DNA from 4 places in the Enterobacter sp. SCRI0065 genome. Region 4 is predicted to be linked to each of the others. Evidence: predicted binding sites of a transcription regulator. Region 4 holds the regulator's gene; each other region holds the start of a gene.

Region 1 (7,405 bases), on a different contig from region 4:
TATTCTGGTTATGAGCAATGGTCTCGTTGCCGGAATTGTTGACACCAAAACGACAACGCAAAACGAAATTCTCCGTCTTGCGTCTTTGCACCTTTAAGATCAGGGGCTCCTCATGAGTGCGTTAAATAAAAAAAGCTTTCTCACTTATCTGAAAGAGGGCGGTATTTACGTCGTTCTTTTAGTATTACTGGCCATTATTATTTTCCAGGACCCTACGTTCTTAAGTTTACTGAACTTGAGTAACATTCTGACCCAGTCCTCAGTGCGTATTATTATCGCCCTGGGCGTTGCGGGTCTGATCGTTACTCAAGGTACTGACCTGTCAGCAGGGCGTCAGGTTGGTCTGGCGGCGGTTGTCGCCGCAACGCTGTTGCAGTCAATGGAAAACGCCAACAAGGTCTTCCCGGAAATGGCGACCATGCCCATTATCCTGGTGGTGCTGATTGTTTGCGTCATTGGTGCAGTGATTGGTCTGATTAACGGTATTATTATCGCTTATCTGAACGTCACACCGTTCATCACTACCCTGGGTACGATGATTATCGTTTACGGTATCAACTCCCTTTATTACGACTTTGTTGGTGCATCGCCAATCTCTGGATTTGACAGCGGATTCTCGACGTTTGCCCAAGGATTTGTTGCGCTGGGTAGCTTCAGACTCTCTTACATCACTTTCTATGCATTAATCGCAGTGGCGTTTGTCTGGATCCTGTGGAATAAAACTCGCTTTGGTAAAAATATCTTCGCTATCGGGGGCAACCCAGAAGCCGCGAAAGTATCTGGCGTTAACGTCGCGCTGAACCTGCTGATGATCTACGCATTGTCCGGTGTGTTCTACGCGTTCGGTGGTCTGCTGGAAGCAGGACGTATCGGCTCTGCGACCAACAACCTCGGCTTCATGTACGAACTGGATGCCATCGCGGCCTGCGTCGTAGGCGGTGTTTCCTTCAGCGGTGGTGTGGGTACCGTAGTGGGTGTAGTGACCGGTGTAATCATCTTCACCGTCATCAACTATGGCCTGACCTATATCGGCGTGAACCCTTACTGGCAGTACATTATCAAGGGCGCGATTATTATCTTCGCGGTTGCCCTGGATTCACTGAAGTACGCTCGTAAGAAATAATACTTCTGTTGATAAAAAAGCCCGCTCATTTACGAGCGGGCTTTTTATTTTTTCATTTTCTTCTCTAATTCCAGCAGCTGTTCCGGCGTCACCGCCGGGTAATCCTGCGCGCCTTCAGGCACTTCATACAGTTCAGGAATGGGCACCAGCGGGCCTAAAAAGCGTGGTTCACGTTTGAAGAGGTACAGGTCGGCCAGCGCACCAAAGCGCGCACCAAACTCCCGCACCCGAACGCTGAGCATATCTTTTGGAGAAGGAACGGCATAACACTGGGCCTGAATGCCCATATGCAGCGCGATAAACAGCGCGCGTTCACAGTGGAAGCGCTGGGTGATGATGATGAAATCGTTGGTATCAAAAACTTTACGCGTACGTACGATAGAGTCCAGCGTGCGGAATCCCGCGTAGTCGAGGACGATATCCGCCGGATCAACGCCTGCAGCAATCAAATCCTTACGCATCGTCATCGGTTCGTTATAGCTTTGCTGAGCGTTATCACCACTGAGCAGCAGATAATTCACCTTGCCGCTGTTGTAGGCGTTTAACGCTCCCTGAATGCGGTAGCGGTAATACTGGTTAATGACGCCGGTACGATAATATTTGGCTGTCCCCAGAACCACGCCAACCTGTCGATAGGGCAGATCCTGCAAATCGTCAAAGATATACGGTGCGGTTTTCCAGCTCATCCAGCGGTCGAGGCCGAGTGCCGTCAACAGCAGTATGCCGAACAGGACAGACAGGCTGTAAAACACACGCTTTAACATGAAGATGACTCGTACCGACGGTGGAATTTCATTCAGGCTACTTTACCCGCCTGCTAATCGCAAGAAACAGCGGTTTGATTGGGGGGATTTTCATCAGATACGCGGGCATTTCTGCCCGCGAGGAGATATTACCCAAGTAAAACGCGGTCGATATTTGAGCAACCCAGCGCTTTCAGCGTGGCGGCGGTAGCGTCCCACTGGATTAATGGCGCATCGGCTCTTTCGGCCAGAATTGCACGCTGGATATCCGGGTAATCATACCCGTTCAGGCTCAGCAAATTCAGTGCGCCCTGCAGCGGTGGCAGCGTTGGGTTAAACGCCGCGTTTTCGGCATAGCTGCCGGTGAAGATGCGCCCGTCACGGCATTCCAGCGCGACACCGCTTGGGGATTTACTGTACGGCGTATGGCTTTTATTCGCAGCAGTGATGGCCGCCTGAGCCAGCGCATCGCCGCTTAACGCGTAGCCATGATCCTGTTCATCCATCAGCAGTGTTTCAATCTCAAGATCTTTTGGACCAAAGGCGTCTGGCAGATAGTCGCCGAGCGTGTGTGGTTCGCGTCCTGGCAGGTTGATGCGCAGTTGCAGACCGCTATTCAGCTCATTCATAAACTGGCGGCAATGACCGCAAGGGGTGTAGTTAACGGTGATGGCGGCCAGCGCTTTTTCACCGCGCAACCAGGCGTGGCTGATGGCGCTCTGTTCCGCATGGACAGTTTGCTGCATGGTGGCACCAAGGAACTCCATGTTCCCGCCAAAGTACCAGATACCACTGATGCCGCGAGCAATCGCGCCAACGTTAAAGTGGGACAGATCGGCTCGGGCGCAGGCGGCAGCCAGCGGCAGCAGTGCGAAAGCCAGCGCGTCTTCGTCCAGTCCCGTAGCCTGTTTCAGCGTCGCGACCTGCTCAGCCGTCAGCAGGGCGGGGAAATGCGCATCCGCCAGAACCGGGGCCAGGGCTGATTGCAAATTCTCGGCGAACTGGGCGTATGCAGTTTGAAAACGTGGGTGCATGGCAATGCCTCATAAAGGTTAATGGATCGGTAGTGTACGGAGCCAAAAGGGCTTTATATGTGATCCAAATCTCATTATTTATGCAACTTATGAAAACAAAATGAAAATTGCGCGACGCATCGCAAATTTTAGCCCACTACAGCCAAAATAATCGGGAACAGGAAGGGGGCAATGAGCGAGGTCATGATCCCGCAGATCACCAGCGCCAGTGAACTAAACGCGCCTTCCTGATAGTCCAGTTCTGCACAACGGGCGGTGCCGAGGGCATGCGAAGCCGTACCCATGGCCAGGCCACGCGCTGCTTTGGTCCGAATACGCATCAAATTCAGCAAAGTATGGCCAAACACGGCACCCAGAATACCCACAAAGATAACGCACATCGCACTGATGGCCGGGATACCACCCAGGCTGCCGCCGACCGCCATTGCAATCGGCGTGGTGACAGATTTTGGCAATATAGAGGCGGCGATTTGCGGCGATGCGCCCATTAACAGAGCGACGCTTGTACCGGTCACCATAGCGACCACGCTGCCTACCAGGCAGATCGTAATAATGGATTTCCAGCGCGCGCGGATTTGATGAAGTTGCTCATAAAGAGGAAACGCCAGCGCGACGACGGCAGGTTGCAGCAGATCGTTCAGGACTTTGCTGCCTGCGAAATAACGATCGTACGAGATGCCGGTCAACAGCAGAAAAGGGATAATCACCACCATCGCGACCAGTAAGGGGTTCAGCAAGGCCATTTTAAAACGAGCAGCGAGCTTACGCGCGGCAAAGAAAACCATCAGCGTTAAGGGCAACGACCACCAGATATTCGCCATCATTTTTTGGCTCCTTTCTGCCCGACCACTTTGCGCTCACCGTGTACCAGATGTGAACTCCAGCTGACGACCAGGAACACAACCAGCGTGCTGATTGCGCAAGAGACCACAATCGGACCAAACTGGGCTTTGAGCACATCATAATATTGCATCACCCCTACGCCGATCGGCACAAACAGTAGCGCCATATAGCGGATCAGCACAAAGCAGCCAGGGTTGACCCATTTAGCAGGCAGGATCTGTAGCGCCAGCAACAGGAACATAATGAGCATGCCAATGATACTGCCGGGGATGGTAATCGGCAGCAGGGAAGAGATGAATATTCCCGCATACAGACAAGCATAAATCAGGACGAATGCGCGCAGGTACTGCCAGACAACAATCAATGATTTGGTCATGGTTAAAGTCCTTAATAAAACGCATTCATCATACAATTAAACCTCAAAACGTGCTACGGATCACATCATGATTTTTGAGCATACCAGACATTCCTTTTTGGAACGTCGGGCATTTCCACAAATAGACAGGGCTCTGTTTACATGCCAGTATTTGTTTTATATAGGAATCAATCGATTAAGTATAACGCCGCAGGAGATTTACGATGCCGTCAATAATCATTAAAACCGCAGACGAACTAGCCAGACAGCGCCACGCCGGTGAACTGTTGGCTTCTGTCTTTACTATGTTAGACGGATTTATCGTACCAGGCGTTACGACCATGGCGATTAACGATCGCGTGGAAGATTTTATTGTTAATCAACTGCATTCCCGCCCTGCCAGCAAAGGGCAGTATGACTTTCCTTACGTGTTAAATACGTCCGTGAACGACGTGGTTTGTCACGGGATCCCTAAGGAATCAGAACATTTGAAGTCTGGCGCAATCGTGAATGTGGATATCACTCTGGAAAAGGACGGCATGATCGCCGACTCCAGCAAGATGTACCTGATTGGTGACGTCTCGCCGCTCGCCCGTCAGCTGGTAAAGAAAACCTACGAAGCGATGTGGAAAGGCATTAAAGCCGTCAAGCCTGGCGCGACGCTTGGCGACATTGGTCATGCGATTCAGTCATACGTTGAAAGCAACGGCTACAGCGTGGTGAGGGAATATTGCGGGCATGGCATCGGGAAGGAGATGCATGAAGAACCCTCGGTGCTGCATTACGGTAAGCCGGGCGAGGGCGCGGTGTTGCAGGAGGGCATGGTCTTTACTATCGAACCGATGGTTAACCAGGGCGGCAGCCGGATAAAAACGAAGAAAGACGGCTGGACCGTGGTCACGCGGGACAAAAAACTGTCGGCGCAGTGGGAACATACGATTGCCGTAACGGCAGACGGCTACGAGGTGCTGACGCTACGCCCTGGAGAAAGCGTACCAGGCTAAAAACGGCGCAGAAAGAGGCCTTTTCACCTATCGGGAGACCCGCTACTATAGCGGGTCTTTTTTCACAGGTACTGATAATGCGTGTTTTACTGGCCCCGATGGAAGGCGTGCTCGACTCATTAGTGCGCGAGCTGCTGACCGAGGTTAACGACTACGATCTCTGCGTCACCGAATTTTTGCGGGTGGTCGATATGTTGTTGCCGGTAAAGTCGTTTTATCGCCTTTGCCCTGAGCTACATCGCCAGAGCCGCACGACTTCCGGCACGCTAGTTCGCGTTCAGCTTTTGGGGCAATACCCTGAATGGCTGGCGGAAAACGCTGCTCGCGCCGTGGAACTCGGCTCTTACGGCGTCGATCTAAACTGCGGCTGCCCGTCGAAAATGGTCAACGGCAGCGGTGGCGGTGCGACGTTGCTTAAAGATCCCGAGCTGATTTATCGCGGCGCAAAAGCGATGCGTGAAGCGGTGCCAGCCCATCTGCCCGTGACGGTTAAGATTCGCCTGGGGTGGGACAGCGGCGACCGGCAGTTTGAAATTGCCGATGCGGTGCAACAGGCCGGAGCGACCGAGTTGGTTGTCCATGGCCGCACAAAAGAAGACGGCTACAAGGCAGAACGCATCAACTGGCAGGCGATAGGTGAAATTCGTCAACGTTTGTCTATTCCCGTTATCGCTAATGGCGAAATCTGGGACTACGACAGCGCGCAGGCTTGTCTCAAAGAGACGGGCTGCGATGCAGTGATGATTGGTCGCGGCGCGCTCAACGTGCCGAATCTGAGCCGAATGGTGAAGTATAACGAACCGCGTATGGCCTGGGTTGACGTTGTCACACTATTGCAAAAATACACACGTCTGGAAAAACAGGGCGATACCGGCCTTTATCATGTTGCGCGCATTAAGCAGTGGCTAAGCTATTTACGCAAAGAGTACAGCGAAGCGTTGGGGTTATTCCAGGAAGTCCGCACGCTGCAAACGTCAGCCGATATTGCGCGCGTCATCCAGTCCAAATAAAACCGATAAACCTTTCTTTCCGGCGGTACTAATCACGATCTGCATCACGTTTTTACCCGTGATGCATTGAGGCCACGAATCAAAGTGGTAGAGTGGCAAAACTGGATTGTTACTGCTGCGGCAGGCAAAACCTGATTTTCTGGCATTTGTCGGAAGTCAGGTTTTTTTGTTTCTGGGGTTCCAATGAAAATCGCCAAAATTCTTAATAATAATGTGGTGGTTGTTCTGGATGAGCACGGACGTGAGCAGGTCGTGATGGGCCGTGGGCTGGCCTTCCAGAAACGCGTCGGTGAAGATCTGGACACAGATAAAATAGAGAAAGTGTTTGCGCTGCAAAGCGATGAACTGGTCGGGCGGCTTGGGGAGTTACTCAGTCAAATCCCCCTTGAAGTGATGACCACCTGCGATCGCATTATTGGGCTGGCGGCGCAGAGACTCGGGAAATTGCAGGATAGCCTCTACATCACATTAACGGACCACTGTAACTTTGCTATCGAGCGGCAAAAGAAAGGGGTCGCCATCAAGAACGTGCTGTTGTGGGAAATTCGACGTCTGTATCCGAAAGAATTCGCATTGGGACAGGAGGCTCGAGCCATTATCGCTAAACGGTTGGGTGTGGAACTTGCCGAAGATGAAGCTGGTTTTATCGCTCTGCATCTGGTGACCGCGCAACTCAATAGCGAAATGCCGGAAGTGATGCACGTGACCCGGGTGATGCAGGAGATTTTGCACCTGGTGAAGTATCAGCTGAAGCTTGAGTACGACGAAGAGTCACTCAGCTATCAACGGTTTGTGACGCATTTGAAGTTCTTTGCCCAACGCATGCTGACCCGCACCGTGGTGCAGGACGACGATGTGTCGCTGCATACAGCGGTGAAGGACAACTACGCCAAAGCGTGGAAGTGCGCTGAAAAGATAGGGCAACATTTGCAGAAGAGTTATCAGCGTGAGCTGACGACCGAAGAAATTATGTTCCTCGCCATTCATATTGAACGGGTGAGAAAAGAAGGGCGTTAAGCCCAAAACTGGATTGTTACTGCATAACGCAGGCAAAACCTGAGCGCGGCTTCTGAGAGGAAGACGTTCTCGGGTTTTTTTATTTTTATACTCAGTCAACGGGTGCCTGCGGGCATTGGATGTAAGGAAATCGAGATGGAATACCAAGCTTTGGCGAAGGATATTCTTGCCCACGTTGGGGGCAAAGAGAATATCGGCAGTCTGGTTCATTGTGCCACCCGACTTCGTTTCAAATTAAAAGAGAATCAAAAGGCCGATGCGCAAGGGCTGAAGCAA
Region 2 (7,405 bases), on a different contig from region 4:
TTATCCGCCGCTTTTGCATCGTTCTCGTCCAGCTCGTCGATAACCCCGCCACCGACAGTAAACGACGATACTGATCGTCATCAAACGGCATATGCCAGGCAATTGCACAGGCCTCGTACACCGAGACATCGCTCAGGCGCGACGCCAGCTCCAGCGGTGCATCCGCTGAAACCTTCCCGCCAAGCACCACACGATACAGCCAGCCGGTTTTCCCGGCTTTTTGCATCTGCGCAGACATATCGCTGATACCAAAATGGAAGTTAAGCTTGAAGCAAGGAGAACGCGGCTGCGTCACCTGAATCAGCGTCTCGCCCCAGCGATAGATATCGCCGATAAAGACGCTTTCTTCGGTCATCCCCTGGGTCGAAAGATTCTCGCCAAACGCAGGCGCAACAAACCACTCTGCCTGCTCGGGGAATTCACGCGCCCAGTGAAGATAATGCTCGCGCGGATAGTGGCACAGCGCGCGCTCAGGCCCGCCGTGGATTTTCTTTTCAGCCTGCTCATCGCCCACAAGCCCACGGTCGGTTAGCGTGAGCTCGCCGTCTACCTGGATTTTAGCGATGGCGCTCGGTCGGCTGCCGTCGTAGTCCCTGACCTTGCCTGTAAACACGTTTACCGGATAGCGCATGTATCGTGACTCCTTTTTACAGATACAAAAAAAGCGAGTCATCAGACTCGCTTCTCACAGGCGGCAATGCAACCTTATTTTTTAGCGGCGAAACGTGCTGCTGCTTCGTCCCAGTTCACTACGTCCCAGAAGGCTTTGATGTAGTCCGGGCGACGGTTCTGAAATTTCAGGTAGTACGCGTGTTCCCACACGTCCAGGCCCACAATTGGGAAACCAGACACGCCAGAAACCGCTTCACCCATCAGCGGGGAATCCTGGTTCGCGGTGGATACCACGGCCAGCTTGTCGCCTTTCAGTACCAGCCACGCCCAGCCAGAGCCGAAACGGGTCGCAGCCGCTTTTTCAAATTCTGCTTTGAAGTTATCTACAGAACCGAAGTCGCGCTCGATAGCCGCTTTCAGGTCGCCCTGCAGGGTGGTACCGGTTTTCAGGCCTTTCCAGAACAGGCTGTGGTTAGCGTGACCGCCCGCGTTGTTGCGCAGTACGGTTTTCTTGTCTGCTGGCAGCTGGTCCAGTTTTGCGATCAGCTCTTCAACCGGCAGATTAGCGAATTCTGGCAGGCTTTCCAGCGCAGCGTTCGCGTTGTTTACATAAGCCTGGTGGTGTTTAGTGTGATGGATTTCCATCGTCTGCTTGTCGAAATGCGGTTCCAGTGCGTCATAGGCATACGGCAGGGATGGCAGTGTATAACTCATAATCCTCTCCATTATTGTCGGGCGGCACAGCTGTTAATGCCGCGTAAGCAGTTGGTTCATTATAGTTAATTAAATGATATTGAAAATGATTATCAATGCCGTAGTTTTTATAAGGTTATAACTTTTTGTACCATTCAAGAAATTGTGAGTCTGCTCACGCGGTTAACGTGCTGACTGCCATTCACACGAAAAGTACGGCAACCTTCTGAAGGTTCGCTCACCGCTTAATTTTTACACTCATCGGGTCGGAGGGAAGCCAACGACCTATAAAAACGATGAGGATGTAAAAATGAATCATGCGATTACGATGGGTATTTTCTGGCATTTGATAGGCGCAGCCAGTGCAGCCTGTTTCTATGCCCCGTTTAAAAAGGTAAAACATTGGTCATGGGAAACCATGTGGTCCGTCGGCGGTACTGTTTCGTGGCTTATTCTGCCCTGGACGGTCAGCGCCCTACTCCTCCCTGATTTTTGGGGATATTTCTCCTCTTTTAGCGCCTCCACGCTGCTGCCAGTCTTTTTGTTTGGCGCGATGTGGGGCATCGGTAATATCAACTACGGCCTCACCATGCGCTATCTCGGCATGTCGATGGGTATTGGGATCGCCATCGGGATTACGCTGATTGTCGGCACGCTGATGACGCCAATCCTGAACGGTAACTTCGACGTGCTGATTAACACCCAGGGCGGGCGGATGACGCTGTTGGGCGTGCTGGTTGCGGTGATTGGCGTGGGGATTGTCACCCGCGCAGGCCAGTTGAAAGAGCGCAAAATGGGCATCAAGGCAGAAGACTTCAATCTGAAGAAAGGCCTGGTGCTGGCGGTCATGTGCGGTATTTTCTCGGCAGGCATGTCGTTTGCGATGAACGCCGCCAAACCAATGCACGAAGCCGCCGCCGCGCTGGGCGTTGACCCGCTTTACGTCGCGCTCCCGAGCTACGTGGTGATCATGGGCGGCGGGGCGTTAGTTAACCTTGGTTTCTGCATCATTCGTCTGGCAAAAGTGAAGAACCTGTCGGTAAAAGCCGACTTCTCGGTGGCAAAATCCTTAATCATCACCAACGTGCTGCTCTCGGCGCTCGGTGGCCTGATGTGGTATTTGCAGTTCTTCTTTTACGCCTGGGGCCACGCCAGTATTCCGCCACAGTATGACTACATGAGCTGGATGCTGCACATGAGCTTCTACGTGCTGTGCGGCGGGTTGGTTGGGCTGGTGCTGAAGGAGTGGAAGAACGCCGGGCGTCGTCCGGTCGGCGTGCTGAGCCTGGGCTGCGTGGTGATTATTATTGCCGCCAACATTGTCGGTCTCGGCATGGCGAGCTGATTACGCGGCTTTTCGACTACGATGACGCCACTGAACCGGCGTCATCCCCAGCTCACGGTTAAACACCACAGAAAAATAGTTACTGTCCTCAAAGCCGCAGCGCATCGCCACCTCACTCACCATCAGCTCCGTATGTTGCAGCAAATATTGCGCGTGGCAGATCCGCAGCTGGCGCAAATAGTGGTTCACCGTCATGCCCGTCTGCGTGCGAAACTGCTGGCGTAACGTCCGCTCGCTGCACTGCTCCTGTTCGCAAAATTTCTCCAGCACAAAGCTGCGGTTAAGGCTGCCTGCCAGGGTGGTGATCAGTTTATCGAGCAGCGCTTCCTGCTCGTTCGCGCACGCGTTATCAATGGCGTAACGGTAGCGTTTCAGCGTCATCACTAATTGGGCAAACAGCAGTTCCGCCATGTCGTTCGCCAGCGGATCGGCTTTTTGGCTCTCCTGCTCAAGCTGGGTGATGACCGGTCGGACCTGCGCCATGCCGTTACTGCTCAAGCGCCAGTGCGGCGTGCCGTGTGCGTTATTCAGCCCTGGAATCGTGGCCGCCCAGTCAATATTGAGCTTCAGCCTTTCCGGGCAATAAATCACATTCTGGAGCACCAGATCGTTTACCGACGCGTAAGAGTGTTTATCTTCGGCGCGGATGTAAAACAGATCGCCGCGCGTGATGCGATAAGGACGGTCGTTGAGGACGTGCAGGCCGTTGCCGCGCCACACCAGCACCAGTTCGCAAAATTCATGGGTATGTTCGGCAAAGACATTTTGCGGATAGCGATCCGCCACCGCGACAGCCTGTCCGGCGTTGGCAAAAAAATCAGCTTTGCGAAGCACTAACGGAACGCCCACAGCACACCTCAGCGGCAAATAACCGGACATTATTAGCCGTTTTGCAGCAAAAAAACGGTGATTACCCTCGCGTTACTGAAGCGACGCATCTCTTCCCTGACGAATGTCGCGCGGCGACCAGCTAAACTCGCGGCGAAATAGCGTCGAAAAGTGGTTACTGTCGCCAAACCCGCAGCGATAAGCAATATCCGTCACGCTTTCATCAGTGTGGCGCAGCAGATGACGAGCTTTGATCAGCCGCAGGCGGTTTAAATAGCGCTGCGGCGTTAAGCCCGTCTGCTGCTTGAGCTGGCGATGCAAGGTCCGCAGCGAAAGCGAAAAACCCTCCGCCAGCGTCTCCCAGCACACCTCTTCCGCAAAGTGGTCCTCCAGCCAGGCAATCAGCTGGTTGAGCCGCGCATCGTTATTCTCTAACCCTTCGACCAGGCTGCTCCGACGCAGCAGAACCAGCAGTTGCATAAACATCAGTTCGCGGGTCGCCAGCGCATGGGTTTCGGTGTTGTCTTCAGACTGCTCCATCTGGCCCACAAGCTGTCGCACCTGCTGGAGCGTGGCCTGATTCACCCGCCAGTGCGACGGATAATGCCCGTCCTTTTCCTGCGGCAGCAGTTGGTTTAGCCCCGACAGAAACTGGAACGCATCCGGCGAACGATAGAGCACGTTGGTCAGGCACAGATTATCGGTGTGTTCATACAAGTGCCGGTCGTGGTCACGCACAAAACAGACCGTTCCACCGCTGATGGTGTACGGCTGGCCGTTAAATACGTGAATCCCGGTGCCGTGTTCCACAATCACAATCTCATGAAAATCATGGTGATGTTCCGGGAAAGCGGCTTGAGGAAGCCGTGGCTCAATCGCAACCGACGAACGACCCGAAGGGAAAAAATCCACGCTGTGCAGTACGGTCATAAAGGCCACCACCGATGAGAAATGTTCTCAAAATAGTAATTAAGAGACGTGGTTCTCACCTTAAATTTTCGACAGCAAAGCGCGCAAAGCCTGTCGGTTTTTCAAGAAACGAGCGGAAAGATCGGGAAATGAGGCAACCGTCACATGGCCTGAAACCCCCGCTATTACTGGAAATTGTGAACTCCCTCACGTTCATCTTTGAATTCTTGCCAGCCGCCGATTTTGGCTGTCAGTGGCGAGAAGGTCGGTTTTTGTTCCTTTTCTTACACTCTTCGGTAATGACTCAATGAAGGACCGGAACATGACTCTTCGCCATTGTGTGGCTGTCGATTTAGGCGCGTCCAGCGGCCGCGTAATGCTGGCAAGCTACGCCCCTGAACAGCGCGCACTCTCGCTTCGCGAAATCCACCGCTTCGTTAACTGCCTGCAAAAGCAGGACGGCGTAGATATCTGGGATATCGACAGCCTGGAAGCAGAAATCCGCACCGGCCTGACCAACGTGTGCGACGAAGGCATTCTTATCGACAGTATCGGGATTGATACCTGGGGTGTGGATTATGTCCTGCTGGACCGCCACGGTGCGCGCGTTGGCCTGCCGGTCTCCTATCGGGATAACCGCACCGACGGCGTGATGGCGCGGGCGATGGAACAGCTCGGCAAAGCGGAGATTTACGGGCGTAGCGGCATTCAATTTTTACCATTCAACACGCTGTATCAGCTGCGCGCGCTCATGGAACAACAGCCAGAACTGGCCGCGAACGTCGCCCACGCCCTGTTGATCCCGGACTACTTCAGCTATCGCCTGACGGGCAACCTCAACTGGGAATACACCAACGCCACCACCACCCAACTGGTGAATATCAACTCAGATAACTGGGATGAAAACCTGCTCAACTGGACCGGTGCCTCACGCGACTGGTTCGGCACACCGACGCATCCCGGCAATGTGATCGGTCACTGGATTTGCCCGCTGGGTAATCACATCCCGGTGGTTGCCGTTGCCAGTCACGACACCGCCAGCGCGGTGATTGCTTCTCCGCTGGCCGACAAAGACGCCGCCTATCTTTCGTCCGGAACCTGGTCGCTGATGGGCTTTGAGAGCAAAACGCCGTACACCAGCGATAAAGCCCTGGCGGCCAATATCACCAACGAAGGCGGCGCAGAAGGCCGCTATCGGGTGCTGAAAAACATCATGGGCCTGTGGCTGCTCCAGCGCGTATTGAAAGAACAAAACATTACCGACCTGTCGGCGCTGATTGCCGACACAGAAACGCTAAAAGCGTGCCGTTTTGTGATTAACCCGAACGACGATCGCTTTATCAACCCGACCAATATGAGCGCCGAAATCCAGGCCGCCTGCCGGGACACCGCGCAGCCAATACCGAACACCGCCGCCGAGCTGGCGCGCTGCATCTTCGACAGCCTCGCCCTGCTCTATGCCGACGTGCTGAGCGAGCTGGCGGAACTGCGCGGCAAACCGTTCAGCCAGTTGCATATCGTGGGCGGCGGCGGCCAGAACCACTTACTTAACCAGCTGTGCGCCGACGCCTGCGGGATCACCGTAGTTGCAGGGCCGATTGAGGCCTCCACGCTCGGCAACATCGGCATTCAACTGATGACGCTGGACGAGCTGTCCAACGTCGACGATTTCCGCACCCTGGTCACCAACAACTCTGCGCTGACCACGTTTACCCCTCATTCCTGCCATGAAATTGCCCGCTATCGGGCGCAGTTTCTGCAAAAACGACTGACAAAGGAGCTTTGCGCATGACCACTCAACTTGAACAAGCCTGGGAACTGGCTAAACAGCGTTTCGCCACCGTAGGCGTGGATGTCGAGGAGGCGCTGCGTCAGCTAGACCGTCTGCCCGTCTCAATGCACTGCTGGCAGGGCGATGACGTCGCAGGCTTCGAAAACACGGGCGGGGCGCTTACGGGCGGTATTCAGGCCACCGGTAACTATCCTGGCAAAGCGCGTAACGCCACCGAACTCCGCGCCGATCTTGAGCTGGCGCTGAGCCTGATCCCCGGCCCAAAACGCCTGAACCTGCACGCGATTTACCACGAGGCCGACGAGCCGGTCGCGCGTAATGAAATCAAACCAGAACACTTTAAGAACTGGGTCGAGTGGGCAAAAGCCAACAAGCTGGGTCTGGATTTCAACCCGTCCTGCTTCTCACATCCACTGAGTGCTGACGGGTTTACCCTTTCCCACGCCGACCCGGAAATCCGCCAGTTCTGGATCGATCACGTGAAGGCCAGCCGCCGCGTATCAGCCTACTTTGGCGAACAGCTCGGCACCCCATCGGTGATGAATATCTGGATCCCGGACGGCATGAAGGACATTACCGTCGACCGTCTGGCCCCGCGCCAGCGCCTGCTGGACGCGCTCGATGAGGTCATCAGCGAAAAACTCGATCCGGCCCATCACATTGACGCGGTAGAGAGCAAGCTGTTCGGCATCGGTGCCGAAAGCTACACCGTCGGCTCCAACGAGTTTTATATGGGTTACGCCACCAGCCGCCAGACCGCGCTGTGCCTGGACGCGGGCCACTTCCATCCAACAGAAGTGATCTCCGACAAAATCTCCGCCGCCATGCTGTACGTGCCGCGCCTGCTGCTGCACGTGAGCCGTCCGGTGCGTTGGGACAGCGACCACGTGGTGCTGCTGGATGACGAAACCCAGGCCATCGCCAGCGAAATCATCCGTCACGATTTGTTCGACCGCGTACACATTGGCCTCGACTTCTTTGATGCCTCCATCAACCGCATCGCGGCCTGGGTCATCGGCACGCGCAACATGAAAAAAGCCCTGCTGCGCGCCCTGCTGGAGCCCGTCTCCGCATTGAAACAGCTGGAGGCCGATGGCGACTACACCGCGCGTCTGGCCCTGCTGGAAGAGCAAAAATCCCTGCCGTGGCAAGCCGTGTGGGAAATGTACTGCCAGCGTAACGACGCCCCGGCGGGCAGCCAGTGGCTGGACAACGTGCGGGCATAT
Region 3 (7,405 bases), on a different contig from region 4:
CCGATAACGCCACGCCGGCGTAACCCAGCGCCATAACAAATCCACGCGGATAGAACAGCGCAAAGGCCAGCGGTGGCAAGAAGGTAATGATGCCCGTTTGGATACGCCCTGCAACAGAACGGCGACGCTGGAAAAGATCGGCAAGATAATCAAACAGCCCCAGCGCTACGCCAAGAAATGAGGTCGCCAGGGCAAGATCCGCAAACAGATGAACCGCCAGCTCGACGTGTGGCGAAGCAACGACTTCACGCAGCGCCTGCAGAAAACCGTTCAGGCCAGAGTGGTCAGCCATCAACCCCATAAAGGTCGAGGAACCAATGCTGCCGAGCGTAACCAACTGCCAGAAGATATAGGCAATTAACGGAACCGCACTGCCGATAATGAAAACGCGACGCAGTTTACGAATATCACCGTTCATATAACTCACGATGCTTGGCACGCTGCCGTGAAAGCCAAACGACGTGAAAATAACCGGGATGGCGGAAAGCGCCAACCCTTGCTCAAGCGGTAAGGTTAGCAGGTTCACTTTATGAACATGCGGGGCGAGTAACGCCAGCATAACCACCAGGAAAACGATCTTGGCGCTAAACAAGAAGCGGTTAAACAGATCGACAAGCGATGTTCCCACGCAGACTACGCCACCACCAATCAGGGTAAAGAAGAGAACGCCGGTTGCTGGAGAGATATCCGAGCCAAACCAGTCGTTGACGCTTGAGGCAATCAGTTCGCCAGCACCGCTCATGTAGGCTGCGGTTAAGGCGTACATCAGAAACATCATGCTAAAACCGGTGATCCACTGGCCGTAACGACCCAGATACCTTGCCGCCAGAGAACCCAGTCCGGTATCGGCGGGAACATGCTGATAAACCTCGAGGAGCAGCAACGCGGTATAACACATCAGCGCCCAAAGTCCGACTAACAGCAGCAACGTCACACCAAAACCCACGCCTGCGGCGGCCAAAGGCATCGCCAGCATTCCTGCGCCAATCGTGGTGCCTGCGACGATAAAAATACTTCCCAGAGTTCTATTCTTCACGCTTTCCTCTACTGCGCCATCACTTCGCAACTTAATCTGCGGCGCAGCGTAAGGGAAAATCATTATTTCGTCAAATCGTCGTTACAAGTGGTGTAATTAATTTTTTACAGGCGTTAGCGCTTATGCGTCGAAAGCTGTGCCAGCGCAATACGTGACGTGGGATGAACGTTTAGGCTGTGTTTTTGAACGGGAGGCTATATGGCGTCAATTCACGGGCATGAAGTACTCAACATGATGATTGAGTCGGGCGAGCAGTACAGCGAACAAAGTTTGGTTCTGGCCATCCATTCGCGATTTGGGGAAACGGCGCGCTTTCACACCTGTTCTGCTTCTGAGATGTCGGCTTCAGCGCTGGTGGCGTTTTTGGCCGCTAAAGGTAAATTCATTCCGGTAGAAACAGGTTTTTCTACCCACGAAAGCAAAATATGTCGCCATTAAAAAAGGGAGCCTGTTGTGGCTCCCCTTTTAATTAATTCTGCGTATCGAGAGTTGAAAGCTCTTTATCGATAAAGTACAAGCCTTCACCTGATTTACCTGCCAGAGACAGCTTATCCAGCACGGATTTAAACAGCTTCTCTTCTTCGTGTTGTTCAGCAACATACCACTGCAAGAAATTAAAGGTTGGATAATCCTGGCCAATCATGGCGGCGTGAGTCAGTTCATTAATTTTCTGGGTGATCAGCTGTTCATGTTCATAAGTGGCACGGAACAGTTCGTCCAGGGAGGCGTATTCGGCAAACGGTGAAGCGACCGGATTGATGCGCGGCAGGCTGCCGGTATCCGCCAGATAATCAAACAGACGCTGCATGTGGGTCATCTCTTCCTGCGCATGGCGGCGAAGGAATGCCGCAGCGCCTTCAAAGCTGTGGAAGCTACACCAGGCACTCATCTGCTGATAGAGCAGGGATGAAAAAAGCTCAAGGTTCATTTGCTCATTCAGCTTGTCGATCATTTCGGTTTTCAGCATGGTGCAGCTCCATATAATTATTTATTCGTCAGCGAGAGCGTCACTATAATTTGTTATTTATTTATTTGCAAAAGGTAAAATAAATTATCTATTTATTAAAAATACGAATGGGAATAAAACGCATTGGCAATGATTTATATATTAATGAGAATTGTTCTGTTTCTTATTTAAATTGTCTGCCAGCGGATAACTGGCAGAACTATCATTAATAGTAGGTCTGCGCCGCGGCTGGATTGACGGCATAACCCAGACATTTATATTGAATGGTGACGCTCTCATTCAGGCAAACAGAACCGCTCACCAGGGTGCACGTTTTTATCGGTTGACCATAAGACGAGGCCGTTGCATAACCCATACTCTGGCATTCGCGTGTAGCGGTACCGTTAGTGACGTAGTCATCATAATGGGCATTTTGCATCATTGCCTGACCATAGTTGAGCTTGACGACTCCGCTGGTAGTATCCGCAGTGCTGACCTCAGCCTGGCGAGTCACGCTACAACCCGCGAGTAACAAAAGCATGCCTGCAACCATTAATTTCTTCATATCTCGCTCTGAGCCACTGGAAATAACCTATCGTAACGCCTGACGCGGCATACAATGCCAAGAATAGCCCGTCATTCGCCCCGTACTTTCTGCAACGATGAAGATCGGTCGGCCAGGCTGTCGAATATCATTCTGAATTTCAAATGATGTTGGCGGAAACCGTTGAAAGAGGGAGGGGCCGGCAGGTTGTGCATAAGCACTAAAAATGAGTTTCTTTGCATGAATTTGTGAGCGCCTCTTAATTTTTTAAAACTATTTTTCAGTTAATTTGAAAGTCCGTTTGCTAAGTAGTAAGGTTGACTCGAAAAGCTATCCACGGCGGAAAACCCGCAACGCATTAGGAGATGAAGAATGAAAATTGCACTGATGATGGAAAACAGCCAGGCGAGTAAAAACTCCACCATCCTTAATGAATTAAAAACGGTTGTCGATGAAAAAGGTTTCCCGGTTTACAACGTCGGGATGAGTGATGAAAACGATCACCACCTGACCTACATCCACCTTGGGATCATGGCCAGCATTCTGTTAAATTCTAAAGCGGTCGACTTTGTCGTGACCGGTTGCGGTACGGGTCAGGGTGCATTGATGTCCCTGAACATCCATCCGGGTGTGATCTGCGGTTACTGCATCGATCCGGCAGATGCGTTCCTGTTTGCTCAGATTAACAACGGCAACGCCTTGTCTCTGCCGTTCGCTAAAGGCTTCGGCTGGGGCGCTGAACTGAACGTGCGCTTTATCTTTGAAAAAGCGTTCACCGGTCGTAAAGGAGAAGGCTATCCACCAGAGCGCAAAGAGCCTCAGGTACGTAACGCCGGGATCCTGAACCAGGTGAAAGCCGCGGTCGTGAAAGAAAACTATCTGGATACCCTGCGTGCCATCGATCCGGAACTGGTGAAAACAGCCGTGTCTGGTCAACGCTTCCAGCAGTGCTTCTTCGAAAATTGCCAGGATAAAGAGATCGAAGCCTTTGTTCGCGGTATCGTTGGTTAATCTAACGGCCAAATGAAAAGCCAGCGATGCTGGCTTTTTTTTCACCTTTTGTTCGAGACCGCGCTTCCCGCATCGTTCGTTAGCCGTAGCGTGTCAAACATCCCCACCAGGCAAATCAACGCGATGGCGACAAAGGCCAGGCGAAAGCTAATGCCGGGTACGGCTACAATTCCAAGCAATTCACTGGCTTTTTCCCCAATCCGGATCCCTATTGCGCCAAGCGTAATCCCCAGCCCAACCGCAAGCTGTGTGGCGGTGGAAAATAGCGTATTGGCGTAGCTCATCTGCGCCGACGGGACATCAGAAAAAGCGAGGGTGCTCACCGCAGTAAACTGAACGGAGCGGAAAACGCCGCCTAAATACAAGATAAGCATTATCAGCCAGACGGGGGTGTCTGGGGTGATAAAGGCACAGGCCAATAAAGCCAGCACGTTTAATGCCCCGTTAATCAGCAGCAGTTTCTTAAAACCCAGGCGGCGGATTAAGGGTGTGGTCGCAGGCTTAATTGTCAGATTGCCAACAAACACCGCCAGCACCAGCAGGCCAGAATGAAAGGCATCCATCCCAAAGCCGACCTGAAACATCAAGGGCAGCAGGAAGGGAACTGCACTGATAGAAGCCCGAAACAGCGAGCCTCCGTACATAGTGACCCGAAACGTGGGTACTTGCATGGCGTCGAGTCGAATCATCGGCCATTGAGCGCGCTGGAAATGGCGTAACGCGTAGACTAATGTCAGCGCACCGAGGCCCAATAATCCGAAAATGACCAACCCCTGCATCTGCTGCGCGCCCATAGACTCCATCGCGTACACCAGGCTTACCATGGCAATGGTGGTGGCAATAAACCCCGGTGTATCAAAAGGTCGACGGGTATCTTCATGAAGGTCGGGAATAATACGCAGCGCCAGGATAATGGCAATAATGCCCAGCGGAACATTGATAAAGAATATCCATCGCCAGTCGGCATAGCTGGTGATAAATCCCCCCAGCGGTGGGCCAATTATCGGGGCGACCAATGCAGGCCAGGTTAATGTGGCGATGGCCGTAATTAACTGGTGTTTCGGCGTGGTTCTCAAAACCGCGAGCCGTCCTACCGGGACCATCAGCGCACCGCCCATTCCCTGAAGTATCCGCATGGCGACGAATTGATCGACGGTCGTTGAAAGCCCGCAAAACACCGATGCCAGGGTGAATATCGCCAGCGCCACGGCGAACACCTTACGTGCGCCAAACCGATCGGCAATCCAGCCGCTGGCCGGGATAAGTACTGCCAGCGTAATCAGATAGGCGCTAATACCGATATTCAAATCGACGGCCTGAACGCCAAAACTCTTAGCCATATCCGGCAGCGCAGTGGCGATCACCGTACCGTCCAGAAACTCCATAAAGAACGCTCCGGCGACGAGCAGTGCCGCAGGGGACATGCCGCGACTCTCTTTACCGGTAATGTTGTCAGCCATCTCTTCCTGCCATATCAAAAAAAATTATAAAAATTTACTGGAACTTATAAAATCCTAACTCTCGGATTTATCGTTGTTTTTCTTAACAAGTGAGCAGCTTTGTTGTTTTTTTAAACGTGATTCGCATCACATAATCGTTGATTTTTGTGATATTGGTCATATTATATGCGCAAAGACAATAACATCTGCATAACAAATTACCGGAGCATGACCATGAAACTGCGCAAAATCCTGAAAAGCATGTGGGAAAATTACTGCAATACGTTTAAAGACGTACCGCCAGGCGCGATGTTCTGATGAAAAAACCTGCTTCGGCAGGTTTTTTTACGCCCATAAACGACGAGAGGGAAGATGAAAGGGCTAACGGTTTGCTACTATGGCGGCCTTTAAATTAGGAGAAGCCTATGTCTCAAAACCTGAGCGCCGATCAGGAACTGGTATCTGACGTCGTCGCGTGCCAGCTGGTCATTAAACAAATCCTTGATGTCTTAGACATTATTGCGCCCATTGAAGTGCGCGAAAAAATGTCCACTCAGCTGAAAAATATCGATTTCACCAGTCATCCTGCTGCGGCGGATCCCGTTACGCTGCGCGCGGTCCAGAAGGCCATCGCGCTCATCGAACTGAAATTTACACCGCAGGGTGAGTCTCACTAAAATAAACCGATGTTTTGAAATTTGAAACGTTTTTATAGTAAAACGCGAACGGGCGACAGAGAATGTCGCCCGGCTGGTATGTCAGAAGAACGTTTGCACCAGAAGATAGCTTGCCGCACAGGCGCAGCTGACGCCAATCAGCCCCGGTAGAATGAAACTGTGGTTGATAATAAATTTACCAATTCGGGTTGTCCCGGAACGGTCGAAACCAATACAGGCCAGATCGCTCGGATAAGTGGGTAACACGAAGTAGCCATAAGAGGCCGGGAAGAAGGCGATCAGCATTTTTGGGTCGATGCCCAGCATCAATCCCATAGGGGCGACCGCAGTTAACGCAGCAGCCTGGCTATTCACCAGCTTCGATACCAGGAACAGCACGATAGCGTAGGTCCACGGATGGCTTTTCACCACGCCCTCAAGCGCCATTTTCAGCTCGTCCAGATGGGCCTGGAAAAAGGTATCGCTCATCCATGCCACGCCAAATACCGAGAAAATCGCCACCATTCCTGCTTTGAAAACGGCCCCGCTAGAAATGGCAGAGGCGTTAACTTTGCAGACCACCAGCATAATAGCACCGGCAATCAGCATCATCATCTGAATGACCAGATTCATCGACAGCGCGGTCATTTTGCCTTTGATTTCAAAGGCTGGCCGCAGCTCTGGCAAGGCACCCAGCATGACCACAACTGCGATACCGGCGAAGAAGATCCAGGTCGACCAGTACGCCTCTTTTGGGAACCGCTGATTCATTAAGGTTTCAGTACTGCCATAAATAAACTCGCGCTGTTTCGGGTCTTTGAGCTTTTCCTGAAACTCAACGTCATCCGCCAAATCCTTGCCACGACGTAAGCTCCAGAGCGCCGCAATGGCCACACCGAACAGGGAGGCAGGAACAGAGATGGCTAAAATCTGGAGAATACCCCATGCCTGACCAATCCCATGCTGCGCGGCAATAATAGAGACCAGAGAGACCACGGCAACGGAAACCGGAGAGGCGGTTATCGCCATCTGTGAGGCAATGGAGGCGACCGCCATTGGGCGTTCTGGACGGATCCCTTTTTTTAGAGCGATATCCGCGATGATAGGAAACATGGTGTAAACCACATGCCCTGTACCGCACAGGAAGGTCAGCATCCAGGTGGTGAAAGGGGCGAGCAGTGTGATGTGCTGAGGGTGTCGTCTGAGCAGACGTTCAGCAAATTGCATCATGACGTTAAGACCGCCTGCTGTTTGCAGCGTGGCCGCGCAGCCGATGACGGCGAGGATGGTGAGCATAACGTCAACGGGTGGTTTGCCGGGCTGCAAACCAAACACAAAGCTCAATATAAACAGGCCGATGCCGCTTATCAGGCCAAGCCCCATGCCACCGAACCGCGTACCCACCAGCAGGCAAAGAATAATGACAATAAACTCAATGGTAATCATGAAGCTCTCATCCATATTAGCGAAATTCACTAAATCATTGCATGTTGTGTGGGTATGGGTTGAGAGCCAGATCGGATTTGTTAAATTTCAATAAAAGCAAAGACTTGATAACGATTTTTTAACAATGATGGGTCTATGCAAAATAAAATGCACAGACCCGGAGAGCATTAATGTTGTTGATAGTTCACGACATTCAGCAGGTGCTGGTCGGTTTGTGCCATACCTAACCCGGCACGTTTTGCATTGCGTACCTCGTCCAGGATCGTTTTCAGGAGTAACCCATCATGCTGCTGCTCTTTTTCCATATCATGTAAGAAATCGAGGGTG
Region 4 (7,405 bases):
TACGTGGATTTCGCGGGCGGTATTGCGGTGACGGCGCTGGGGCATTGCCATCCTGCACTGGTTGAAGCATTAAAAACCCAGGGCGAAACCCTGTGGCACACCAGCAACGTCTTCACCAATGAGCCTGCGCTGCGTCTGGGACGTAAGATTATCGACGCCACCTTTGCCGAGCGCGTGCTGTTCATGAACTCCGGCACCGAAGCCAACGAAACGGCGTTCAAGCTGGCGCGTTACTACGCGTCGACCCGTCATAGCCCGTACAAAACCAAAATTATCGCTTTCCATAACGCTTTCCACGGGCGTTCGCTGTTTACGGTTTCCGTCGGCGGGCAACCGAAATACTCCGACGGATTTGGCCCTAAACCGGCAGACATTATCCACGTGCCGTTCAACGACCTGCATGCTGTAAAAGCCGTCATGGACGATCATACCTGTGCGGTAGTGGTTGAGCCAATCCAGGGCGAAGGCGGCGTGATGGCGGCAACGCCTGCGTTCCTGCAAGGTCTGCGAGAACTGTGTGATGAGCATCAGGCGCTGCTGGTATTTGATGAAGTCCAGAGCGGAATGGGGCGTACCGGCGATCTGTTTGCCTATATGCATTACGGCGTCACGCCAGATATCCTGACCAGCGCCAAGGCGCTCGGCGGCGGTTTCCCGGTTAGTGCCGTGCTGACTACCCAGGATATCGCGTCTGCCTTCCACGTGGGTTCCCACGGTTCAACCTATGGCGGTAACCCGCTGGCGTGCGCGATTGCCGGGGCGGCGTTTGATATCATCAATACGCCTGAGGTACTCAACGGGGTGAGCGCGAAACGCGAACAGTTCGTTAAGCAGCTTCAGCAGATCGACGCGCAGTTCGATGTGTTCAGCGATATTCGTGGCATGGGGCTATTGATTGGTGCAGAGCTGAAGCCGCAGTACAAAGGGCGTGCGCGTGATTTCCTGCACGCTGCGGCTCAAGAAGGCGTGATGGTGCTGAATGCCGGGCCGGACGTGATGCGCTTTGCGCCGTCTCTGGTAGTAGAAAGACAGGATATCGACGAAGGGATGATCCGCTTCGCCAGCGCGGTCGCGAGGGTCGTAAACGGTTAATATGGCTCGCGCTTTAAGCGGCGCGAGAGCCAAATGCCATGTTGTGGGCGTTGACGCCATGCCACCGACGAGATGGTGTGCATGGTGCTCAGATGCCCGAGCACGCGCTGTAAATGTTGCTCCAGCGTGCTCATCGGGCCGTAGGTGAGCGTCTCTGGCGCTTCCAGAATATTAGTATCGCCCGATTGTCCCGGCGCATCGTACTCCAGGCGCTGCTGACAGCGTTGCAGTGCAATTTCACACGATTCTAAATATCGCTGAGCCAGATCTGGCGTCAGCATCGTATGCTCGCGTGCCAGCGTCGTCATCGCATTAATATGCTCGACGATAAACTGGCTGTGCGTCACCCATAGCTTCATGTCTGCCAGATAGTGCGAATTAAAGCCCGGCTCCTGCATGGCCTGATTCAGCGAGTTAAACAGGGCGTTGTGCGCCTGGTTCACCTTCATACGCTGATACGCCAGCGGTGAAGGCTGCGGATCGGCGCTCAAAATCAACCGAATAGCCTGCTGGTCAGCTTCCAGTGCATCGTGGGCGTTTTGGCGTAATAAGCCGCTTTGCCATTGCGGCCACAGCCAGACCATGCCGCCAAAGGCGATCAGACAGCCAATCAGCGTATCGACCAGGCGTGCCACAATGAACTGTTCGCCGTTTAGGGTGAGCAACTGTAAGGTGTATACCGCTGTGACCGTAAACCCCACCATCGCCCAGCCGTAGTTTTTGCGGATGAAGAGATAGCTGACCAGGGTGATAACCAGCATACCCGCGAGGGTGTACCCGTCCGGGACGTGAAAGTGCAGCGTGACCCCGGCTATGACTAACCCGGCGATAGTGCCTCCTGCCCGATGAAGGATGCGTACCCGCGTTGCACCGTAGCCGTTTTGCGTGACGAACAGCACGGTCATTAAAATCCAGTAAGGCTTAGGCAGATGCAACGCCACACCCATCAGGCTGGCGAAACTTAACATGACGCTAATACGTGCCGCGTTGCGCAGTGCTGAAGACTTGAACGACAGATAGCTTTTCAGCGCGGGTAAGAGCGGGAGGCGTTTTTGCTTATCGGCCATCAGGTCGCGCGGGTAGAGCGGACGCTGTGTTCGCAGCACGCGTGCGATGCGGCTAAAGTGCCACGCGCAGAACTGCCCAACCGGGTTATCCGCATGCTGGTGGGCAATTTTTTCCAGCGCACCCAGCTGTTTATCCATCGTAAAGCGCGTGGGATATCGGTGGTACAAGATGTCGTCAGCCAGCACGCGCAGGCGTCCCGCAACGGTCTGGGCATTCCAGCGGATCACCGCCTCGGCGTGGCTACGCTCCACCAGCTTTTGTACTTCTTCAGGATGATGCAGACTAACGGAGATATGCTCCTGCAAATCCAGCCCAACCTGAAAAGTTCGTAGCAGCCGTTTGTATTCGTGGTTTTTATTGGCCGCGAGCATGTGAAGCTGTTGGTAACACTGGCTAATCAAATCGACTACTTTTTGTTGACGAGCCAGCAGTGGCGGCAACGCTTTTTCCGGATCGGTATGTTGTGTCAGCAGGGTGTATTTTGCTTCGCAATAGTCAGCGAGCTGTCGGTAGAGCAAGCTCAGCGACTCCCGCAGGGGCTGTTCCCGCCACATCCAGAACCAAAACCAGTTGAACAGCCCGTACCAGAGCGTGCCGAGGGCGTAAATTAAAAGCGGCTCCCACACCGGCATATTTCCGGCGAGGCTAAGCGTAAAAATGGCGGCAATCAGTGATGCAGGCAGTAATCGGGCATGCAGAGAGCTGATCTCTGCCGTGACGCCTAACGTCATGGCCAGCACCGTCAAAATCAGTGGCAGCGGAATATCACGAGCCAGTAAAAGCTGAACGGCAAGGCTACATCCTGCAAACAGGCAGCCACCGATAATCAGACGTTTGAAAAAACGTTTATGCGGAGTATCCAGACCCGCGATATTGCAGCAGGCAGGAACAAGCGAGAAAAGCAGACCGTGTTGCAGGTGGCCGAGAAGTAAACCGACAGCCACGGGAAGACATAACACCAACGTTTGTCGTAGTGCGTAGTTAACTTCTGGGTGATAAATCAGTCTGCGCCACATGGGTGAGAGAGACAAAAACGGCGTGACATCTTGCGATGGCACGCCGTTTTAACCGGGGTTAACGGGTTCCGTAAACCACGATGGTTTTGCCGTGAGCGGAGATCAGGTTCTGATCTTCAAGCATCTTCAGAATACGGCCAACGGTTTCACGAGAACAACCGACGATCTGACCAATCTCCTGACGGGTAATTTTAATTTGCATACCGTCCGGGTGGGTCATGGCGTCTGGCTGTTTCGCCAGGTTGAGCAGAGTCTGGGCGATGCGGCCCGTTACATCCAGGAAGGCGAGGTTACCCACTTTCTCAGACGTGACCTGTAGGCGGTTAGCCATCTGCGCAGAAAGACGCATCAGAATGTCCGGATTGACCTGGATGAGCTGACGGAATTTCTTGTAAGAGATCTCAGCCACTTCACAGGCCGATTTTGCACGTACCCAAGCGCTACGTTCCTGGCCTTCTTCAAACAGGCCCAGCTCACCGATGAAATCGCCCTGATTCAGATAAGAAAGGATCATCTCTTTCCCTTCTTCATCTTTAATCAGCACGGCCACTGAGCCTTTCACGATGTAATATAACGTTTCCGCTTTTTCACCCTGGTGAATCAGCGTGCTCTTCGATGGGTACTTATGAATATGGCAATGAGACAAGAACCATTCGAGTGTCGGGTCTGTTTGCGGTTTGCCAAGCACCATGCGCTGTTATCCTCTGTTATAAGCTGTCACCAGAGTCATAAGTTGCATCCTGACTCTGGGGTTGCAATCGAATTCTTACCCGTACCTGGGATTTGGCTGTCACAAATATTTGCAGCCAGTAAAGTTTGATGTCCTCTGCATACATGTGTAACGTCAATGTATTACTGTAGCATCGAGACTGTTTTAGCATAGCTTTTGCCGCGTGTCTCCTGGTGTCTCGCTTCAGCATGATGCAGGTCGCCTTCCAATGAGAGAATTGTCACGCACACCTAATCTGTACGAAAAAATGCAACTTCGGAGTGAATAAAATGCAAGCGCGCGTGAAATGGGTTGAAGGTTTAACGTTCCTCGGCGAATCCGCTTCAGGACACCAAATTTTGATGGACGGTAACTCCGGTGATAAAGCCCCTAGCCCGATGGAAGTGGTGTTAATGGCCGCTGGCGGATGCAGCGCGATCGACGTGGTGTCTATTTTACAAAAAGGCCGTCTTGCGGTGACTGACTGTGAAGTTAAGTTGACATCAGAGCGCCGCGAAGAAGCGCCGCGTCTGTTTACGCATATTAATTTGCATTTCATTGTGACTGGTAAAGAGCTAAAAGATGCAGCGGTGTCACGTGCGGTGGATTTGTCTGCGGAAAAATACTGCTCCGTAGCACTGATGCTGGAAAAAGCGGTGAAGATTACGCATTCGTATGAAGTGATCGAGGCGTAAAAATACGCCCGGTGGCGCTGTCCACAGCGCCGCCGGGCATAAAACGTTATGCGATCTGCTTGCCTTCCATCAGTCGCTGTACCAGCGGCATCATGATTAACTCCATCGCCAGACCCATCTTCCCGCCAGGTACCACCAGCGTATTAATGTGTGAAATAAACGAGCCTTGCAGCATCGCCAGCAGCCACGGGTAATCGATATCTTCCAGATTGCGGAAATGAATCACCACAAAGCTCTCGTCCAGTGACGGAATCGTTTTGGCCGCAAACGGGTTGGAGGTATCAACCGTTGGAACGCGCTGGAAGTTGATATGCGTGCGCGAGAACTGTGGGGTCAGAAAGTTGATGTAATCTTCCATAGAACGCACGACCGAATCCATCACCGCCTCGCGGGAATGGCCGCGCTCGCTGGTGTCGCGCGTGAGCTTTTGGATCCACTCGAGATTCACAATTGGCACCACGCCGACCAGCAAATCCACGTGCCGCGCTACGTCCTGATGGGGCGTCACCACGCCGCCGTGTAGCCCTTCATAGAACAGCACGTCGGTCGGTTCCGGCAGCGGCTGCCACGGCGTAAACGTGCCAGGAACCTGATTCCACGGCACGGCTTCATCGTAGGTGTGCAGATATTTGCGTGACTGCCCTGTTCCGGTTAACCCATATTCCGCGAAGGTTTGTTCCAGCAGACCAAAGTCGTTGGCATCGGGGCCAAAATAACTGATGTGCTTGCCTAAATCGCGGGCCTTGCGAATGGCCATGTCCATTTCAGGGCGGGTAAAACGATGAAAGCTGTCGCCTTCGACTTCTGCCGCCCGTAAATTGAGCTGAGCGAAAATCTTACGAAAAGCGAGGCTGGTGGTGGTGGTTCCCGCACCACTCGATCCCGTAACGGCAATAACCGGATGTCTGGCGGACATAGCAACTCCCTGACTGGAAAGATGAAGCAATCAACCGCGAAACTGATTGCGGGGCATGATGTTGACCGTTTCGTGCAGTTCAGACCACACCAGCAACACCTCGCCGTTTTGTAGCTGCCGTTTCACATCGGCGACCTTTTGTTCAAGCGAACGTTCATGTTCACCATAATCTGTGCCTTCGCGTAATACAAAGCTTTCGATCAGGCTATCCAGCGTTTCGGGAGCCAGATCCTGCCAGGGAATCATCATCGTATTTTTTCCAGAAAGGGGGTTAACCAGTCGGGGATGCGCGCTTCCAGCCACATTTTAGGGCGTGTTAATGTGCCGCCGATAAAGCCAACGTGACCGCCATGTTCGGTGAGCTGATACTGCACGTTAGCGGGCAGATGCTCCGGTGCCGGAATGGAGTGATGATCCATAAAGGGATCGTCTTTCGCATGAATAATCAGCGTCGGCTTGGTTATCTGATTCAGCAGCGGCATGGCGCTGCACTGACGGTAATAGTCTAGCGCATCGGCAAAGCCGTGGATCTTCGACGTGATCAAATCGTCAAACTCGCGCAGACGGCGCATGCGTTTTAGCTGTTGCAGACTGATCGGCAGCGTATCCGGATAGGCTTTGAGCTTACGGGCGGCGTTGGCTTTCAGGAGATTGAGCAGATAGCGCTGATAGACCCGTGAAAAGCCTTTTTCCATATGGTAGCTGCACTGTTCGAGCATAAAGGGTGCCGAGACGATCACCGCTGCATCCAGCGGAACGTTGTCGATTTCTTTTGCCAGCAGGCAGGCGAGCATGTTGCCGCCCAATGAATACCCTACCGCTGCGGTCGGTGCAGGGCCATAGGTCTGCGCTAACCAGTGCAGGAACCAGGTGCCATCTTCGGTTTCACCCGAATGGTAAATACGCTTCTGGCGGTTAGGTTCACCGCTGCATCCGCGAAAATGCATCACCACACCCAGCCAGCCGCGTGCTTTTGCCGCATGGATCAAACCATGCGCATACGGGCTGTGCAGGCTGCCTTCCAGGCCATGAAAGACCACCAGGCGCGGCTTGTGTTTGGCTTGTTCGGGATCTTCGCTCCAGGCGAGATCCACAAAGTCGTCATCCGGCAGATCAAGGCGCTGCCAGTGCGGTGTAAATTGCAGTTTGCGACGAAGTAATCGTGGCAGCATGGTTTGCAGATGCGGATTCGCCACGCCGCGCATGGGAATAAATTCAGCGCTCTGTTCACACGCGATGTCGAAGTCCGACGGGATAATTTGAGTCATAACGTTGTGATGTCAATTCTTATCAGTTTCTACTATACCTGCCGAAGTGTACCCCGTTTAGCCTGTTTTTCCGAAACGTGAACTGATCTTGATCACAAAGTTTTACAACGATTGTTACTCTCAGGCTAATGATTCACCTCTACGCTTAATTGATGCCTTTCTCACCAGAGCGCACACTTTACTCAGCGTTAAGCAAATCAAAATGATGTGCTGAATCAGGAGGTTAATAATGTTATCTGGGCAAACACCCACCCGGGTCTGGAACACGCGACGCACTGAGAAAGCGCGCCGTCTGGCTTCTGTCCCGGTGCAAGGCAAGGTCCTGCCAACCGGCGATCTTGTCGCCATGCTGGAAAAACTGATCGCCCCAGGCGACAAAGTCGTGCTGGAAGGTAACAACCAGAAACAGGCAGATTTTCTTTCTCGCATGCTGGCCGAAGTGAATCCGCAAATCGTTCACGACCTGCATATGATTATGCCGAGCGTCGGTCGTAGCGAACATCTTGATATCTTTGAAAAGGGCATCGCCCGCAAGCTTGATTTCTCTTTCTCCGGCACGCAAAGCCTGCGCATCTCGCAGCTGCTGGAAGACGGTCAACTCGAAATCGGCGCTATCCACACCTACATCGAACTCTATTCCC

The links. Region 4 encodes CRP, which controls carbon source genes, mostly activating them, when cyclic AMP is high. Its sites were predicted from a motif close to ATGTGANNNNNNTCACAT; they were not measured.
Region 1: the regulator CRP is predicted to act here: its motif matches at 2,958-2,975, upstream of cdd (cytidine deaminase).
Region 2: the regulator CRP is predicted to act here: its motif matches at 4,537-4,554, upstream of rhaS (HTH-type transcriptional activator RhaS).
Region 3: the regulator CRP is predicted to act here: its motif matches at 5,112-5,129, upstream of azuC (stress response protein AzuC).

Annotation. Positions count from the first base shown of each region.
Region 1 covers NZ_JCBAJB010000002.1:387,019-394,423, forward strand. The annotation lists gene mglA (galactose/methyl galactoside ABC transporter ATP-binding protein MglA) at 1-97, shown strand, start outside; gene mglC (galactose/methyl galactoside ABC transporter permease MglC) at 113-1,123, shown strand; gene sanA (outer membrane permeability protein SanA) at 1,168-1,887, opposite strand; gene cdd (cytidine deaminase) at 2,016-2,900, opposite strand; gene AC6EMZ_RS07685 (CidB/LrgB family autolysis modulator) at 3,029-3,724, opposite strand; gene AC6EMZ_RS07690 (CidA/LrgA family protein) at 3,721-4,119, opposite strand; gene map (type I methionyl aminopeptidase) at 4,323-5,102, shown strand; gene dusC (tRNA dihydrouridine(16) synthase DusC) at 5,180-6,112, shown strand; gene bglG (transcriptional antiterminator BglG) at 6,296-7,129, shown strand; gene bglF (PTS beta-glucoside transporter subunit IIABC) at 7,265-7,405, shown strand, end outside.
Region 2 covers NZ_JCBAJB010000011.1:51,043-58,447, forward strand. The annotation lists gene yiiM (6-hydroxyaminopurine reductase) at 1-631, opposite strand, end outside; gene sodA (superoxide dismutase [Mn]) at 706-1,326, opposite strand; gene rhaT (L-rhamnose/proton symporter RhaT) at 1,616-2,650, shown strand; gene rhaR (HTH-type transcriptional activator RhaR) at 2,651-3,499, opposite strand; gene rhaS (HTH-type transcriptional activator RhaS) at 3,572-4,408, opposite strand; gene rhaB (rhamnulokinase) at 4,710-6,179, shown strand; gene rhaA (L-rhamnose isomerase) at 6,176-7,405, shown strand, end outside.
Region 3 covers NZ_JCBAJB010000002.1:681,589-688,993, forward strand. The annotation lists gene tyrP (tyrosine transporter TyrP) at 1-1,036, opposite strand, end outside; gene AC6EMZ_RS09095 (YecH family metal-binding protein) at 1,235-1,474, shown strand; gene ftnA (non-heme ferritin) at 1,506-2,003, opposite strand; gene yecR (YecR family lipoprotein) at 2,209-2,547, opposite strand; gene AC6EMZ_RS09110 (RpiB/LacA/LacB family sugar-phosphate isomerase) at 2,899-3,537, shown strand; gene AC6EMZ_RS09115 (MFS transporter) at 3,579-4,997, opposite strand; gene azuC (stress response protein AzuC) at 5,211-5,294, shown strand; gene AC6EMZ_RS09125 (DUF2766 family protein) at 5,402-5,653, shown strand; gene AC6EMZ_RS09130 (anaerobic C4-dicarboxylate transporter) at 5,735-7,078, opposite strand; gene AC6EMZ_RS09135 (non-heme ferritin-like protein) at 7,246-7,405, opposite strand, start outside.
Region 4 covers NZ_JCBAJB010000006.1:197,939-205,343, forward strand. The annotation lists gene argD (bifunctional acetylornithine/succinyldiaminopimelate transaminase) at 1-1,092, shown strand, start outside; gene AC6EMZ_RS16835 (YccS/YhfK family putative transporter) at 1,089-3,176, opposite strand; gene crp (cAMP-activated global transcriptional regulator CRP) at 3,235-3,867, opposite strand; gene AC6EMZ_RS16845 (OsmC family protein) at 4,176-4,580, shown strand; gene AC6EMZ_RS16850 (phosphoribulokinase) at 4,627-5,496, opposite strand; gene AC6EMZ_RS16855 (YheU family protein) at 5,527-5,745, opposite strand; gene AC6EMZ_RS16860 (hydrolase) at 5,742-6,764, opposite strand; gene mdcA (malonate decarboxylase subunit alpha) at 6,994-7,405, shown strand, end outside.